Regions from separate parts of the Marinomonas primoryensis genome, predicted to be linked through region 2. Evidence: riboswitches for the same ligand, from Rfam matches in the RefSeq annotation. Region 2 holds a riboswitch; the other holds the start of a gene.
What was found. A riboswitch is a leader RNA that binds a small molecule or an ion and turns the genes downstream of it on or off. The one in region 2 is predicted to bind thiamine pyrophosphate.
Positions count from the first base shown of each region.

Region 1: linked by a shared signal. The riboswitch ahead of thiB (thiamine ABC transporter substrate binding subunit) and the one ahead of thiD (bifunctional hydroxymethylpyrimidine kinase/phosphomethylpyrimidine kinase) in region 2 are both predicted to bind thiamine pyrophosphate.

Region 1 is NZ_CP054301.1:881,952-885,856, forward strand. It holds gene msbA (lipid A export permease/ATP-binding protein MsbA) at 1-748, shown strand, start outside; gene MP3633_RS04045 (3-deoxy-D-manno-octulosonic acid transferase) at 751-1,977, shown strand; TPP riboswitch at 2,000-2,121, shown strand; gene thiB (thiamine ABC transporter substrate binding subunit) at 2,215-3,240, shown strand; gene thiP (thiamine/thiamine pyrophosphate ABC transporter permease) at 3,252-3,905, shown strand, end outside.
Region 2 is NZ_CP054301.1:2,821,195-2,825,099, forward strand. It holds gene MP3633_RS13065 (ABC transporter permease) at 1-417, opposite strand, end outside; gene MP3633_RS13070 (ABC transporter ATP-binding protein) at 407-1,225, opposite strand; gene thiD (bifunctional hydroxymethylpyrimidine kinase/phosphomethylpyrimidine kinase) at 1,215-2,087, opposite strand; TPP riboswitch at 2,162-2,262, opposite strand; gene MP3633_RS13080 (MFS transporter) at 2,348-3,550, opposite strand; gene MP3633_RS13085 (LysR family transcriptional regulator) at 3,675-3,905, shown strand, end outside.

The sequences.
Region 1 (3,905 bases), 1.9 Mb from region 2:
TTTGAAAGGAAATATTGAGTGGCGTTCGATGTCATTTAAATATCCCGGTGCGGATAAATTGGCGCTGAAAAATATCACTTTGTCCTTACCAGCTGGGAAAACCTTAGCATTGGTTGGGCGCTCTGGTAGTGGTAAATCCACTATGGCAAATTTGATACCTCGTTTTTACGACTTTGACGATGGTCAATTAAACATTGATGGTGTTTTCCTCAATGATTATAAACTGACAGAGTTGCGCTCTAATATCGCCTTGGTAAATCAACAGGTTGTGCTCTTTAATGGTTCAATTCGCGACAATATCGCATACGGTTTTTTGCGTAACACCAGTGAAACAGAGGTTATTGAAGCGGCTAAAGCAGCGAATGCTTGGGATTTTATTCAAGAACTTGAGCATGGACTAGACACCATGGTTGGTGAAAATGGTGTACTTTTATCGGGTGGGCAGCGTCAGCGCATTGCCATTGCGAGAGCCATTTTAAAAAATGCGCCTATTTTAATTTTGGACGAAGCAACGTCCGCCTTGGATACTGAATCAGAGCGAGCCATTCAGGTCGCATTGGATGGTTTAATGACTAATCGAACAACTATTGCTATTGCCCACCGCTTATCAACCATAGAAAATGCCGACATCATTGCTGTCGTTGATCATGGTGAGATTATTGAGCTAGGTTCACACAGTGAGTTGTTGGCGATGAACGGAGCTTATGCACAACTTCATAATCAACAATTTAGCGAAACGCCGGCTTAATTATGTGGCTGTATCAAGCTCTATTGGTTTTATTTACGCCATTAATTTTATTAAAAATTCGGCGATTTAAAAAAACGTATGTACATTATCGGGCGCAAGAAGCCTTGGGCTTTTGGCCTGCGGTTAAGGCTGACCTTTGGATTCACTGTGCCTCAGTCGGAGAAGTTCTTGCGGCTCGGCCTCTGGTACTTCAATGGCGAGAAAAATTTCCAGCGCGTCGTCTTTTAATTACCACCATGACGCCAACAGGCGCAGAGCAGGTAGTCAAAGAGTTTCCTTTTGCTGAGCATAGATATTTGCCGATGGACTGGAGTAGCAGTGTTAGCAGGGCGCTGAAAAAACTTGATTGTAAGCATCTATTGATTGTTGAAACAGAGCTTTGGCCTAATTTATTAAAACACGCTAAGCAGTGTGGTTTGCGTATCGATGTCGTGAATGCGCGCTTGAGCGATCGTTCCTTTCAGCGTTATCAAAAATTCTCTCTTGTTTCTCGCCCTTTATTTAAATTACCTGATAGCTTTTTAGCTCATGCGCAAGCGGATGCTGATCGTTTTGAGGCGCTTGGTGCAAAAAAAGTATTGGTTACCGGAAGTATTAAATTTGACCTCGCGGTTGCTCCTGAGGTTTTGCAGGCTAATTGGCGTCGGCAGCTTGGTTCGCGTTTTGTCTGGATGGGGGGAAGTACTCATCATGGCGAAGATGACATGTTATTGCGTATACATAAAGTGCTTTTGCAAAAGTATCCAGATGCTTTATTAATCTTGGTTCCTCGTCATCCTGAGCGCTTTGATGCGGTTTATGTTTTGGCGAAGCAGTCTTTTGAGCGGATTGCGCTACGCAGTCAAACTCCACCAGATCAATGGTGTGATTTTGATGTGGTGATTGGGGATTCTATGGGTGAAATGATGAATTATTATCAAGCTTGCGATGTCGCTTTTGTCGGTGGGAGCTTGATTAAGCGCGGTGGTCATAACCCCATTGAGCCTGCGCTACTGGGTAAAGCGATTATTGTTGGGCCTCATACCTTTAATTTCTTAGATATCACTAATCAACTGTTGCAGGTGAATGGCGCCGTGCGGTGTGAGGATGAAGCGCACTTACAAAGTGCTGTCGTTACTCTTGCTGGTCAATCTTCTCAGCGATATCGGCTAGGGCAAATAGCGTTGCGTTTTGCTGAGAAGAATCAAGGCGCAGTGACACGGGTTCTTGCGGAAATAGACTTCCGCTGAGGGACTCTTTACAATGCACGCACATTATCTCATGGGGTGCTTTGTCTTACATTAAGAAGACAGAAGCTGAGAAGCGAATTAATCGCTAACCCACCGAACCTGATCCAGATTATGCTGGCGTAGGAATCGAGATAGCAAGTTTCGCTACAGTAATATCGTAGATTGAAAACAGTACTCTTGATAAGCGTACCTTGCCATTTCCCTGTACGCCGCTCACTTATTGTTAGGAGCGACACCTTGAAAAAACTTTCCTTTAGTACACTTCTCACCACGTCTTTAATGACTTTAAGTGCAACCTTAGGCGTGGCGTTTTCTTCTGCTACGTTGGCGGCAGAAACGCTTAATGTTTATACGTATGACGCTTTTGCCTCTGACTGGGGCCCAGGCCCAAAAATAAAAGCCAACTTTGAGAAAGAGTGCGGCTGTGAACTGAATTTCGTGGCACTCGATTCTTCTGTTGGTATTTTGTCTAGAGCTCAATTTGAAGGGAAGTCTTCTCAGGCTGATGTGTTGCTAGGTCTAGATCTGAATTTAATGGAAGCGGCGAAAAAGAGTGGCTTGCTTGCTGAGCATAATGTTAATACTTCTGCTGTGACCATTGCTGGTGGTTGGAAGGATAAGGTGTTTGTACCATTTGATCAGGGCAATTTTGCCTTTATTTATAACTCTGAAACATTAAAAAATCCCCCCACAAGCCTTAAAGAAATTGTTGATAATCAAAATCTACGAGTGATTTATCAAGACCCTAGAACCAGCACGCCGGGTTTGGGGTTGTTGTTGTGGGTAAAATCGGTTTACGGTGATGGCGCTGCAGATGCGTGGGGGCGGTTGGCAAGTCATACCGTTACTGTGACGAAAAGCTGGTCTGATGCTTATGGTTTGTTCTTGAAAGGTGAAGCGGATGTTGTGCTGAGTTACACCACATCTCCGGCTTATCATATCGTCGCGGAAGGTGTCACTAAGTATAAAGCGGCGCAGGCCAGTGAAGGTCTTTATCCACAAATTGAAGTGGCGGCCATGATGAAAAGTGCACCTAATCCTGAGCTGGCAAAACGTTTTATGCAGTTTATTCTGCAGCCTGGATTTCAATCAACGGTGGCGACGGGTAACTGGATGTTGCCTGTTGTTAAGTTAAATGAAGCGTTGCCGGCAGCGTTTGATAGTGCATTACAACCCACTAAGGTACTTACTTTGCCAGCGAGCGATGTGGCTAAAAATCGTAAGGCTTGGGTGAATGAGTGGCTGAATGCCACGACACGATAAGCTAGGTTCGATTGCTTTCTTTTCGTGCTATTAAAGGCCTACTTCCGGCGTTACTGGGAGTGGTTTTTTTCTTATTAATGGGAGCGGCCAGTTTGGCGGCTCTTTTGCGTTATAGTGACATCAGTAGCTGGTCTGAGTATTTATACGAGCCCTACTTGTGGCGTGTGGTACGTTTTTCCTTGTGGCAGGCCTTGCTGAGCAGTGGTGTTAGTCTGTTGATCGCTATTCCGGTAGCGTCTTGTCTTATTCATCGCCAGTTTCGTGGTCGAGCTATTTTATTGCAGCTTTTTGCCGTGTCTATGGTCGTACCAACCATTGTGGCTATTTTAGGTTTGGTGGTGGTTTACGGTCGTACTGGCTGGTTGAGTCAAATTTTTGGCCTACAAATTCCTTTGTATGGGCTAGTGGGTATTTTACTGGCCCATGTGTTTTTTAATATGCCTTTAGCAGTGCGTTTGCTGCTACAAGGTTATGATTTGATTCCCTCCGGTCAGTGGCGCCAAGCTTCTCAGTTAGGATTTTCACGTTGGTCTGCATTTCGTTTGATTGAATGGCATTATATGAAAAAAGTACTGCCGGGTGCGTTTGTACTGATTTTTATGTTGTGCTTTTCCAGCTTTGCCGTGGTGTTGAGCTTGGGCGGTGGACCAAAGTCTAGCACCTTA
Region 2 (3,905 bases):
AATTTTGGAGGCAATCCCATAGCCCAACCAGATCATCAACAGTGGCGCAATGGCAAAAACAGGAATCGCCTGACTGGCAATTAAAATAGGTAGTAACCAGCGTTTTATCGGCTTAAACAACAACATTTGTAAGGCAAAAAACAGTCCCATAAACAGACCTAAAAATAAGCCGAGTACTATTTCTGCCCCCGTCACCAGCGTATGTTTAAAAAGAACCTCTCGTCGTTGCAGTAGCTTTTCGAAGACGTCTAAAGGTGCCGGTAAAATAAACGTAGGCATAGCAAAGACAACCACGACGGCTTGCCACAACCCCAAAATAACGACAAAGCTCACCACAATACGGAGCGCAGAATGCAGACTCGCATTCCTATTTTCTTTTTGATGTGGCTTAGCCGTAATACGAAATTTATCGCTCATTTTCATCCCCACATTGATCACCATGATCATGCTCTAAACACGCCATAATTCGCTGCTGAAGTTGTGCACCCTCGGCATCGAATGTGCGTGGTGTAGAAGACTCAAGCGTCGTTAAGAACGCCGTCGTGCTGGGATTTCCTTGCATGATGTAGATATGGTGAGCAAGGCGAATCGCCTCTTGTGGGTCATGGGTAATTAAAACAACGGTTTTGTCTTGCAGTAGGGTGCAAGCTAGATCTTGCAATCGATAGCGCGTCACCGCATCCAATGCAGAAAATGGTTCATCCATTAACACGACTGGTTTGTTCTGCATCAGGGTTCTTGCCAAGGCGACGCGTTGACGCATGCCACCCGATAACTGTTGAGGTAAACGATTAGCATGATCGGCAAGCCCGACTTTTCCCAACAAAGCCAATGCTTGTACTTTTTGATCATGAGCAACGGAGTCTCCCCGAGCTCCGAATTTAGAACTTAACAAGACGTTGTCTAATACCGACAACCACGGCATCAATAAATCTTGCTGCGCCATATAAGCAATTTGATCTTTTAACGCACAATTCGCAGGCTCAATTTGTAACTCGCCAGACCACTCTATTTGTTGATCAAGCAGGCCGGCAAGATAACGCAAAAACGAGGTTTTTCCACAACCACTACGCCCCAAAACACATGTCCACTGCCCTGCTGGAATGGTCATATTAAGATGGTTTAACGTAGGCGTCGTACTATCAAGATACCGTAGATAACCTTGAGTTATCGTTATCTTAATCGAAGATTTTGGGACTGAAAAAGTCGCCAAATTAGCGGACATTGGCGTGGCCATTAAAAAAATGGTTTACCGGTCCGTGACCACGACCTATTTGCAATTCATCTGCGTGCTCTATTGCTTGAGTAATGTATTTTTTGCCTAACTGAACCGCGTGCAATAAGTCATTACCTTGCGCCAAATACGAGGCAATCGCTGAAGATAATGTACAACCTGTGCCATGTGTGTTTCGAGTATGAATACGTGGGGAGGTTAAGACCTCAAGGCGATCGGCAAAGATTAGAAAATCGGTACTGTTTTCGTCTTCTTCCAGATGCCCACCTTTCAACAGCACGGTTTTCATTTTCAACTGGCGCAGTTTGTCGACCATTAGCGTCATGGATGCGATATCTGTTGGAACAAGAGAGCCCGTTAATGCGGCGGCCTCTGGAAGGTTGGGGGTAATGAGATCAGCCAAAGGAAGTAATTCGGATTTGAGTGTATTTATGGACGTCATTTTTAGCAAAAGATCCCCACTGGTCGCAACCATAACAGGATCAACGACTAGAAATTTAGGGCGATATTGCTTGAGCTTTGCCGTAACTAATTTGATTGTGTCGCAATCTGCCAACATCCCTACTTTGACCGCGATGACATTCAGATCAGAAAATACCACATCGAGCTGTTTTTCAATGTGTTCAAGAGGAATAGGAAAAATGGCAGAAACGCCGAGTGTATTTTGAGCGGTAATCGCAGTAATCACCGAACAAGCGTAACTTCCTGTTGCAGACATGGCTTTAATATCAGCTTGAATGCCTGCTCCGCCGCCACTGTCAGAACCAGCAATTGTCAAAACAATGGGCGTAGAAACAAGGTTAGCTGTACTTTTAGACACATGAGCAGAAGGGGTTGTTGTATCACTCGACATATAAAGCTCCAAGAACGGGCGTTCTGGAACTAGATCGAGTTACATTAAGATAGGAGTAGGATCACCAATCATCAATAACAAGATGTATAGTTCCCTACGCCAGTATTAACTGAATCAGGTTCAACGGGTCTGCAAATGTGCAATCTCAGCCTTAACGGCCCCCCGACTATAGGCGGCAATACTAACAAGATTCATCGAAAGCGCAACAAAGGATAATTGAAGTCGGACAAAGAACCAGACAGTAAGGCGTTATGATGATGCTAACTTGTCGCCGTAATTTGCACCGTACGCTTGTTGTCTTTGATCAAGCTCACACCAGCAAGCGCAACCACGCTCAATACCAACCAAGATCCCATGATGACACCAGCCCAACCATCGGCTTGCCAAAACGGGTCGAGGTAAAAACCGCCAAGACTGGCGCCTAAATAATAAAATACCAAATACAAAGAAGACGCACTGGCTTTGGCGTGTTTCGCGTTTCGACTTACATAGCTACTGGCCGTCGAATGGCCTAAAAAGAAGCCAAAACTATTAATGAGCAAGCCGATAATAATGGCCATTAAAGAACCACCCAGTGTCACTAAGGAACCAAACATAAAGATGCAGGTGCCTAATACGATTATATTAGGCTGGCTCCAACGTTTCGCAAGCTTCCCCGATATAGCCGACCCCAAGGTGCCAGACAAATACGTTAGAAACAGCAAGCCGACGTATTTTGCCGTTAAGTTATAAGGTGCCGCTTCCAATACGAAGGTTACATAGCTGTATTGATTTATAAAAATAAAGAAGCTAAACCCACCAATCAAATAGCAGGTTAGCAAACGGCGATTCTGTAGATGATCCTTCATATTCATCAGGATATGACCGACTCGTAAAGGCTTGGGTTCAAAGTGTTGTGATTTAGGCAATAAAAAGAAAAAAGCCAACAAACAAACAAGACTAATAGCGCTCATCACGCCAAACGTTGCAGAACGTCCTAACCACTCACCAACAAAGCCACCAATAAGACGACCTCCAATGCCACCTAACGTGTTGCCACTAATGTATAAACCGACGGCGACCATTAAGGCTTCTGGCGTGTATTCATCCCCCAAGTACGCCACCGCAATAGCAGGTAAACCCGCCAAGAAGAATCCCTGCAAAGCTCGCAATGCCAGTAGAGACTCATAGCTTTGTACTAAGGACAAACAAAAGGTCGTTAACGTAATGCCCACCATGGTCATCACCATGATGCCTTTTCGGCCCAAGGCGTCCGATATCGGCCCATAGAAGAGTAACGATATCCCTAAGGTCAACGTCGTTATCGTAAAGCTGGCACTGGCCTGAAGCGGGCTAATCGAAAATTCGTTCGCTATCATGGGCAACAAGGGCTGAGTGACGTACACGTTGGCAAAGACCATAAAAGAACCGATCACTAAAGCTAAGGTTCCTCGCCAAAAAACAGAGCTATTCACTTCAATCACAACAAAACTCCAGTATCAACACCGCGAAAATCACCCCAATGAGGCGAATATTATTGGCACACTATACGCCCAGCCAATTTATCAATAAAATATATCTATCTTATCCAATCCATAAGGATTATTGATGGACATTAAACCGCTACGTTATTTCATTGCCATTGCTAAAACTCAGAGCTTTACTCAGGCCGCCAAGCTGCTTGGCGTGGCCCAACCTGCCGTTAGCATGGCGATTAAAAAATTAGAACATGATTTGGGTTTGACCTTGATCCATCGCGCCGATAGAAACATTGGCCTCACCGATGAAGGTAAAAAATTACGGCTGCATGCTGAAAAGATCATCCAAGCCACTGACGAC